Regions from separate parts of the Mesorhizobium sp. WSM4906 genome, predicted to be linked through region 2. Evidence: riboswitches for the same ligand, from Rfam matches in the RefSeq annotation. Region 2 holds a riboswitch; the other holds the start of a gene.
The links. Region 2 has a riboswitch for cobalamin ahead of bluB (5,6-dimethylbenzimidazole synthase). Riboswitches for the same ligand answer to the same signal wherever they lie in the genome.
Positions count from the first base shown of each region.

Region 1: linked by a shared signal. The riboswitch ahead of QAZ22_RS17185 (CbtB domain-containing protein) and the one ahead of bluB (5,6-dimethylbenzimidazole synthase) in region 2 are both predicted to bind cobalamin.

Region 1 covers NZ_CP121355.1:3,614,318-3,618,885, forward strand. Annotated here, with positions in the region: gene QAZ22_RS17170 (MFS transporter) at 1-257, shown strand, start outside; gene QAZ22_RS17175 (aromatic ring-hydroxylating dioxygenase subunit alpha) at 226-1,428, opposite strand; gene QAZ22_RS17180 (gamma-glutamylcyclotransferase) at 1,562-2,248, shown strand; cobalamin riboswitch at 2,377-2,575, shown strand; gene QAZ22_RS17185 (CbtB domain-containing protein) at 2,612-2,791, shown strand; gene QAZ22_RS17190 (CbtA family protein) at 2,807-3,604, shown strand; gene cobU (bifunctional adenosylcobinamide kinase/adenosylcobinamide-phosphate guanylyltransferase) at 3,597-4,118, shown strand; gene cobO (cob(I)yrinic acid a,c-diamide adenosyltransferase) at 4,120-4,568, shown strand, end outside.
Region 2 covers NZ_CP121355.1:5,899,450-5,904,017, forward strand. Annotated here, with positions in the region: gene QAZ22_RS28645 (pirin family protein) at 1-304, opposite strand, end outside; gene QAZ22_RS28650 (DUF2277 domain-containing protein) at 314-580, opposite strand; gene QAZ22_RS28655 (exodeoxyribonuclease VII small subunit) at 623-874, opposite strand; gene QAZ22_RS28660 (histone deacetylase family protein) at 878-1,804, opposite strand; cobalamin riboswitch at 1,920-2,099, shown strand; partial or broken gene bluB (5,6-dimethylbenzimidazole synthase) at 2,213-2,725, shown strand; gene QAZ22_RS28670 (hypothetical protein) at 2,905-3,885, opposite strand; partial or broken gene QAZ22_RS28675 (hypothetical protein) at 4,075-4,278, opposite strand.

The DNA.
Region 1 (4,568 bases), 2.3 Mb from region 2:
TGCTTTGCGGCGCCTTGTTCACGATCGCGCTCGACGCGCTGGGCTCGACCGCCTTCATGCGCTCGGTGCGCTCTTACGAAAGGGCGCAGATGGCGGCGGTCTACCGCACCTATCTCGATTTTTCCGAGCTGACGCCGCCGCTGGTCTATTCGGTGGTGCTCTCTTTCTTCGGTCTCGGCTCGGTGTTCGTCACGCTCGGCCTGTTAGCCGCCTTTTGCGGCTTCTTCACCTGGCGCTATCTGCCGAAGTCGTTTTGACTGGGGACTGAAATGCCGCGTGGCGCCCGCGCACCCACTCGTGGAAGCGGCGCAAATCATATTCTTCGGGCATCAGCACGCCGGCTTCGTGACGGATAGAGCGCAGGCCCTTCTGGTTGACCTCGCAGATCGCGGCGTCCTCCTCCAGCACCTGGGTGCCGAAGGCGACGATGTTGTCGATATCGGTTTGTGCGAGCGCTTCCGGCGCGAAAAGCCATTCGGCGGTGAGCTCGGTCTGCTCGGGTCCGAGCGGCGCGAGCCGCACCGTGCGGACGTAGTCGACATGGCCAACGATGAACATCGAGGGCAGCGATGTGGCGTAGGTCTGGCCGGCGACGCGCTCGGCCGGCGTCAGGCCGGCAAAGACCGGTCCATGGACACGCCCGTCTTGCGACCAGGTTTCGGCGCCGGCGCGCAGACCGCCGGAAAACTCCGGCGCGTCGTTGTCGGCGTGGCGCGCCCATTCCGGATCGTCGTGCCTCGCCATCAGGCCGCGGCCGTAGATCGGCACCAGCCGCGACAGGTCCTTGTGCACGCCCGGGCAGTGCAGGCACTCGTTGAAGTTCTCCCAGAAAATCTTCCAGTTGCAGTTCATCACCTTGCTGAGCCGGTGGCCGGTGACGAGCGTCTCCAGCGGCCAGTTCGCAAGGTCGCCGGAAGCAGGATCGAAGGAGGCTTCCGACGAGCCGCCGGCATCCTCGGCAAGGTTGACGAAGACGAAGCCGCGCCAGACCGACAGCGCCACCCGGTAGAGCGGGAAATCGGCCTTGTCGAAGCCTTCGGGCAGCGATTTCGACGGCACCCGCACCAGGTCGCCGCGCAGCGAGTAGGACCAGGCGTGGTAGGGGCAGGTGAGAAGCCTGGCCTTCAGCCGCCCAGCGCTTTCCTGGCAAAGCTGCGAGCCGCGATGCCGGCAGGTGTTGTGGAAGGCTCGCAGGCTTCCGGTTTCGTCGCGCAGCACGACGACTTCCTGCGAGCCGATGCGGGACGTTCGAAAGGCGAGAGGTTCCGCGAGATCGGCCTCGCGGCAGACCATCAGCCAGCTCCGGTACCAGATCGCTTCGAGATCGCGCTGGTAGGCATCGGGTTCCCGATACGCCGTGGCGGGCAATGTCGGCTCGAGGCTGGTAAGACCATAGTAGCGATCGCGTCCGCTCGGATTCGGCTGCATCGGCTTCTCCTTCGCTGCCGACAGCCGACACCCGGGCCGGGCCGTTGTCAATTGCCGGGCATTGTGGCGTCCCGGCACCGCCCTTAAAGTCGTTTCCGACGCTGGCGCTTGCCGGCTGGTCGGGATCGCAAATATGCCTACAAGAACGATGTCGCTCACCGAGGAGCTGGTCGCTCGCTGTTTTCGAGTCGTCGAAGACAGCGGCCCCGATCCGCATGCCGCGCACCTTGATAACGCCGACTATGAGACGATGCTGGACGCCCTGGAGGCTGAACTCCCCGCTGACGAGCCACTCTGGCTGTTCGGCTATGGCTCGCTGATCTGGAAGCCCGAGATCGATCATGTCGAGGAGCGGGTTGCCGTGGCGCGCGGCTGGCACCGTTCCTTCTGCATGAACATGACGCGCTGGCGCGGTACCAAGGAGCAGCCGGGTCTGATGATGGCCCTGGATCGCGGCGGGCAGTGCAAAGGTGTCGCTTTCCGACTGAACGGCAACGACCGCCGGCAGGCATTGGACAAGCTTTTCCGGCGCGAGATGACGCTGAAGCCGACAAGCTATCATCCTCGGCTCCTCAACCTGACGGGCAACGCCGGACGCTTCCAGGCGCTGGCCTTTGTCATCAACCGCAAAGGCACGACCTATGCCGGTCCGATCGAGGAGAAGGTGGTGGTCGAGCGGCTGGCGACATCCTGCGGCCATTGGGGCTCGGGCGCGGACTATCTCTACAATACGGTGAAGAACCTCGAGCAGCGCGGCATTCACGACCGCCATTTGTGGCGATTGCAGCAGCTGGTTGCCGAGCGGATCGCCGCTTCTTAGAGCATGTCTCACGAAACAGGGAACCGGTTTCGGGACAAAGACATGCGTGGGATCAGAAACCCAAACCCGTGCCGCAATCACGCTGCGGCGTGACGGATTTTGGTTTGCCGGGCGCGACGATTCTGCCTATAGTCGATCGCGTCGTCGGTTCCGTTTTTGGAGCCAAGAGGGAATGCGGTGAGGGTGGAGTTTCCGCCCAAAGCCGTGGCTGCCCCCGCAACTGTGTGCGGTAGTCCTCTCCATAAACCACTGAGGATTTTCCTCGGGAAGGTGGGGAAGGGCGCGGATCCGCGAGCCAGGAGACCTGCCGGCGACGGGAAAGTTGACTTCGATGCCCTCGGGTGGAGGGCGAAAGGACAAGACATGAATACCGCTTCCGTCTCCCTCGGCGCCTCCGTCTCCTCGCAGTCGCGCATCATGCAGCTGGCCTTGGCCGCGCTGCTCGGCATTTTCGTCGTCGGTTTCGTCGGCTTCTCGCATATCGATGCGGTCCACAACGCCGCCCACGACTATCGCCATTCGATGGCTTTTCCCTGCCACTGAGCAAGGCCTGACATCATGAATCTGTTTCGCAACGTCGTGTTCATCGCGGCGATCGCGGGGCTAGTGGCGGGCATAGCGCTCGCCTGCATGCAGGCCTATGCGACCGTGCCGCTGATCCTGAAGGCGGAAGTCTATGAAAAGGCCGGCAGCGGTCATCACCACGATCACGCCGCCGCCAGCACAAGCAACAACGCAATGAGTTCGGCCGCTCCGGCGGACAACGCGATGAGCAGCGTGACTCCGGTGCCGGCGGAAGCGGCTGCTCCGGCCGAGGACGAGGGCTGGGCGCCGGCCGACGGCTTCGAGCGCTTCGCCTTCAACGTGGTCGCCAACATCGTCACCGGCATCGGCTTCGCGCTGATCCTGGTCGCGATCTCCGAATTCGCCGGCGGCATCGGCAACTGGCGCCAGGGCGTGTTCTGGGGCCTTGCCGGTTTCGCGGTTTTCACCCTGGCGCCTGGCCTCGGCCTGCCGCCCGAACTGCCGGCGATGCCCGCGGCCGACCTTTTGCCGCGCCAGATCTGGTGGATTTCGACAGTGGCCGCGACGGCCGCCGGGCTCGGTTTGATCGCTTTCCGAAAGTCGTTGCCGCTTGCGATCCTCGGTGTTGCGCTGATCGTGGCGCCGCACATTGTCGGTGCGCCGCAGCCGGAAAGTTTCGAAACGGCAATTCCGGAAGGTCTACATCACCAGTTCGTCGTTGCGGTGACGCTCACCGATCTGGTTTTCTGGCTGGTGCTGGGCGCAGTTGTCGGCGTGGTGCGCGGCCGCTTCACCGGCACGGCGACCAGCCTGCGCGGCAGCTTTGCCTGATCGCGCCAAGGGTCGTCTGACCTTCATCGTCGGCGGGGCGCGCGCGGGAAAGAGCGCGCATGCCGAAACCTTGGCGACGGCGAACCCATCGCCCTGGACCTACATTGCAACCGCACAAGCCTATGACGACGAGATGCGCGAGCGCATCGCGCTGCATCGCGCGCGCCGCGGCGAAGGCTGGGTCACCGTCGATGCGCCGCTCGATCTCACCGACGCGATCGAGGCCTTGCCCGATCACCAGCCGGTGCTCGTCGACTGCCTGACATTGTGGCTGACCAATCATATGCTGGCCGACCATGACATCGAGGCCGAGTGCCGGCGGCTGACCGATGCGCTGTCGCGGCCGCGCGGACCCTGGTTCGTGGTGTCGAACGAAGTCGGGCTCGGCATCGTGCCGGACAACGCGCTGGCGCGCCGGTTCCGCGACGCCGCCGGCCGGCTCAACCAGCAGGTCGCGGCGGTCGCCGATAGCGTGTTGATGATGGTGGCGGGGCTGCCGCTCAAGGTGAAATAACATGGCCGAAATCGACGACAAGACCATCGACGACAAGACCATCAACGAGGGGGACGCCGAACGCCATCGCGCCAAGATGGCCAAGCGCAAGGCGGTGCAGGATGCCGAGGTGGCCGGCAAGACGATCGAGAAGGGACTGCTGATCGTCAACACGGGGCCGGGCAAGGGCAAGACCACGGCTGCCTTCGGGCTGGCGCTGAGGATGCTGGGCTACGGCAAGCGCGTCGGCGTCGTCCAGTTCATCAAGGGCAAGTGGCATACGGGCGAAAAGGATGCCTTCGCCGCTTTCGGCGACCGCGTCGTCTGGCACGCGATGGGCGAAGGCTTCACCTGGGAAACCCAGGACCTGAAGCGCGACATCGCCGCCGCCGAAGCCGCCTGGGCGAAGGCGCTCGAGTTGATGGCCGACCCATCGATCAGCCTCGTGGTGCTCGACGAGCTCAACATCGC
Region 2 (4,568 bases):
CGATCACCATCTCGGTGCCGAGCGAATCGCGATGCCTGATCTTGCCGTCGAACAGATAAGTGACGGTGGAGAGCCCGATATGCGGATGCGGACGCACGTCGATCGCGTGGCCGGCGCGCAGGATGGCCGGACCCATGCGGTCGAAGAAGATGAACGGACCGACCAGCCTGCGTTTCGCGGTCGGCAAGGCGCGGCGAACCTCGAAGCCGCCAATGTCCTTGGCGTTGGGGATGACCATCAATTCGATCTGGTCGCAGGAGAAGGCATCGCCGGCCTCAGGATCGTTACCCGGGAAGAAGCTCATGTCACGACCTCAGGCGAAGCGGAGCGCGGACCTGGCTTTCGCCTTGGCGGCCTCTTCCTCGCGATTGCGCGGATGCTGGGTGGTTTCGAGGCTGTCGAGCAGCTCGCGCGCGGCGGCCGCGATCGCCTCGACGGCGTGGTGGAAGGCATGCTCGTTGCGCTTGGACGGCTTGGTCGAGCCACTCAGCTTGCGCACGAACTGCAAGGCCGCGTCATGGACCTCGTCGTCGGTCGCCGGCGGATCGAAATTGAACAGGGTCTTGATGTTTCGGCACATGCTTGGACTCCTTGCCTGTTTCTCTCCCCCGCCGCTTCCGTTCTATTCGGCGTCGAGCGGCTCCGTTCCCACCGGCTTGCCGTCGCGCGACAGCCTGATCTTCTCGACCTTATCCTCGGCGGCCTTGAGCAGCCGGTCGCAGTGGGCCTTCAGCGCCTCGCCGCGTTCGTATATCCTGATCGACTGGTCGAGCGGGACATCGCCGCGCTCCAGATCATCGACGATCTTCTCCAGCGCGTCGAGCGCCTGTTCGAAGCTCATCGCCTTGACGTCTTCATTAGCTTCATCAGCCATAATTCATCCCTTCATCAGCCGCCCGACATGGGCGGCGACCGAAAATGCCAGTCCTTGCAGATCGTAGCCGCCCTCCAGCAGGCTGACGAGCCGGTTGCCGCTGTGGCGCCCGGCGCGATCCATCAGTTGGCCGGTTGCCCAGTCGAAATCATCCTCGGTCAGGTTGATCTCGGCCAGCGGATCGCGATGGTGCGCATCGAACCCGGCGGAAATGATGATCAGGTCCGGCTTGAACGCATCGATCGACGGCAGCACGCGCGACAGGAAGGCGTCGCGGAACGTGTCGCTGCCGGTGCTCGGCGCAAGCGGCGCGTTGACGATGTTGCCGGCGCCGGTTTCGCTTTTGGCACCGCTGCCAGGATAAAGCGGCATCTGGTGCGTCGAGCAATAGAGCACCGACGGATCGTCCCAGAAAATGTCCTGTGTGCCGTTGCCGTGATGGACGTCCCAATCGACGATGGCGACGCGCTCGGCCTGATGCTTCTTCTGCGCATGACGAGCGGCGATCGCCGCGGTGTTGAACAGGCAAAAACCCATCGCGGTGGTCTTTTCGGCGTGATGGCCGGGCGGGCGCGCGGCAACGAAGACATTGGCGGCGCGGCCCTCGAAGACATCGTCTATCGCCGCATTGGCGGCGCCGATCGCCGTCACCGCGGCCTGCCAGCTTTTCGGACTGGCGCTGGTGTCGGCGTCGATCGAGACGATACCGCTCGCAGGAATGGCCGCGCGGATGCGGGCAACAAAATCCTCCGGATGCGCGTAGAGGATCGTCGCCTCGTCGCCTTCCGGCGCCTTGACACGGTCGAGGGCCGAAAAAGCCTCGTCGTCCAGCACGCGTTCGATGGCGCGCAAACGGTCCGGCCGCTCGGGATGGCCGGGCGGCGTGAGGTGTTCCAGAAATACCGGATGGGTGTAGAGACGGGTAGCCATGGCCCCTAATCTAGGCACCTGTCGCCCGGATAGCTATGTTCCAGCACCGAATGATTGGGGAAAATCGCGCCGTGCCGTGTCGCTGGCGGCATTGGCGCGGCTTCCGCTTCACGATAAGGTCCCATCGCTGCCTGGTGCCCGCGGACGCGGGAGAATCGGGAACACGGTTGAATTCCGTGGCGTGCCCAACGCTGTGAGGGGGACCGCGCCGGCAAAAGCCACTGTCCTGGACGGGAAGGCGCCGGATGCGGGTCGATCCCGAGCCAGAAGACCGGCCCGGCAGACATGGTCGTCCGCATGGTCAGGCGGAAGACTGCTTTCGCAAGGGGACAAGCGATGCAGGCACGAACGGCCGCCACGAGCGGCGACGACTTTGACCAATTGGCGCGCGACGCCGTCTACCGGGCGATGTTCACAAGACGGGACGTGCGCAGCCATTTTGTTTCGGACGATCTCGACGATCGCGTGCTTGCGCGGCTGCTGACAGCCGCCCATCACGCGCCATCGGTCGGCTACATGCAGCCGTGGAACTTCATCGTCATCCGCGATGCGGCAAGGCGACGACAGGTGCGCGACCTGTTTCTGGCCGCGCGCGAGCAGGAACTGCCGGCGATCGAGGCGGAGCGGCAGGCGCTCTACCGCAAACTGAAGCTCGAGGGCATCTGCGAAAGCGCGCTAAACCTGTGCATCACCTGCGACCGACAGCGCTCGAAGAATTCGCCGCTCGGGCGCTGGCACAATCCGGAGATGGACCTCTACAGCACCGTCTGCGCGGTACAGAATTTCTGGCTGGCGGCGCGCGCCGAAGGCGTCGGCGTCGGTTGGGTGAGCATCATCGAAACCGAGGCGCTGAAGCGGCTCTTGTCGATCCCCGAGCATGTCACGCCGATCGCCTATCTCTGCGTCGGCCGCGTCTCGGCATTCGCGCCGAAGCCGGACCTCGAAGCGCATGGCTGGGGCAAGCGCCTGCCGCTGCCCGAGCTGGTGATGAGCGAAACCTTTTGCGGTGCCGGCGAGGCACAGCTCAAGTCGGCGATCGCCCGCCTTGGTTCGGGGGACGAGCGAAGCCGTGATCAGTCTGCCGTCGTGGAGGCTGCCATTCAAGCAGCCCGGGGCGAATCCCAGCGCGAGCCGCCGAAGGAGCCGAGCGCCTTGTCGCGAAGCTCCCTGAATTTCGACGAGGCCTCGGCCAGCCGCCCATCCCAGTCAGGATTCGGAACCTGGCCCTCGATGGTGTCGAAATAGACCTGCATCAGCGAAGCGATGGCGAAGGGTTCGATGAAGGCAGCCTTGAAAGCCCAGGCGAAGACGATGGCGAGCACGAAGGCCCAGCCGGCAAGCTGCCCCGGTATCACCCAGAGGATGGCGGCTGCCGGGGCCAGCATCAGCAGGAAGATGACGAAGGACACACCCCACATGATCACCGCCAGCCAGACGGCGTTCTTGACCATATGCTTGCCGTTCTGCGCGTAGAGCACGACGCCTTGCCTGGCGGTCTCGAACGGCGAGTTCGAATTGATGCGGATGTTATAGCCGAGGATGATCTCGTCGACATAGGTCAGCGACAGGCGGATGACCGTGTTGATGAAGCTGACGATGCCGCTCAAGCCGGGAATGGGCAGGAACGCCGCGATGCCGCCGATCAGGCCGGTGATGGCGCGGATGGCCCCCTTCACCAGCTGGTCGACGACGAAAAGAATGTTGGCCTCGGCGAAACGCTGGGTCACCACTTCCTTCGCATAGGCGATCTGGCCCTGGCCGTCGGGAACGTCGTGGCCATCGATCAGATGGACCATGACGGCGATGTGGCCGGCCTTGAGAACGTAGAGGATATATTCGCGGATCCAGTAGACGGCGATCGAGACGACGCCGAAGCCGACCACGCCGCCCCATAAGGCAAACGACATCGGTCCGTCCGGATCGGTGGAGATATGGCCTACGCCGTAGCCGACGCTGGCGCCGGTGCCGGTCGCCACGATGTAGGCCACCGTGATGCCGAAATAGACGATCATGCGAAAGACGATGAACGGCCATGTCCGCATCATGATGGACACCGACCGGCCGATGCTGAAGTCCCACATGGCCCCGACTCTCCCGCCCCGCGCATGACCCCGAAAATCGGAACCGATTTTCGGAAAGGATCATGCGCAAACATCAAAAGTGTTACAGCATCCTTTGCGCGTTCAAGGAACGCGCTGCGCTGTAAGAGAATGGCCGGAGAGGATGCGCTCAGGTCTGCGATTGTCAATTGCGGCGGCACCGTGACCGCCTCAAAACGGTGCACAACCCGGCGATATCGTTACCCGATCGTGCGGTCGGGGCTTTTTGCGCAAGCCTTCGAGCAGTTGCTTGAATGCCGCTATCGCCTTCTTCGACGTCGCTTCGGGGTCCCTGGAATTGGCGATGCGCTGCGAGGCCTGGCTGCTGGCGCCGTTGATCAGCCGCGCCGCGGTCTCGGGATCGAGATCGGGAAGACCGCCGGTCGTTCGTTTTCGCCAAAACCCATCGCCATCGCTCGAAACTAGCCGAAGCCTTTCAAACTTCGTCATTCCAGGGCGAAGCAGGAGCGAAGCTCCGTCGCGGAGACCCTGGAATCCATGCCGTTACCTTAGCCGTAGAGTGCAGCGAAGCAGAATTCTGCACCGTTGCAACGCGTCAAGGTCACGGAATGGATCCTCGGGTCTTCGCGCGTCGCTTTGCTCCTTGCTCCGCCCGTGGATGACGACGTCGCGGACGCTTCCGAACTTCCGGCGCATCCCTCGAC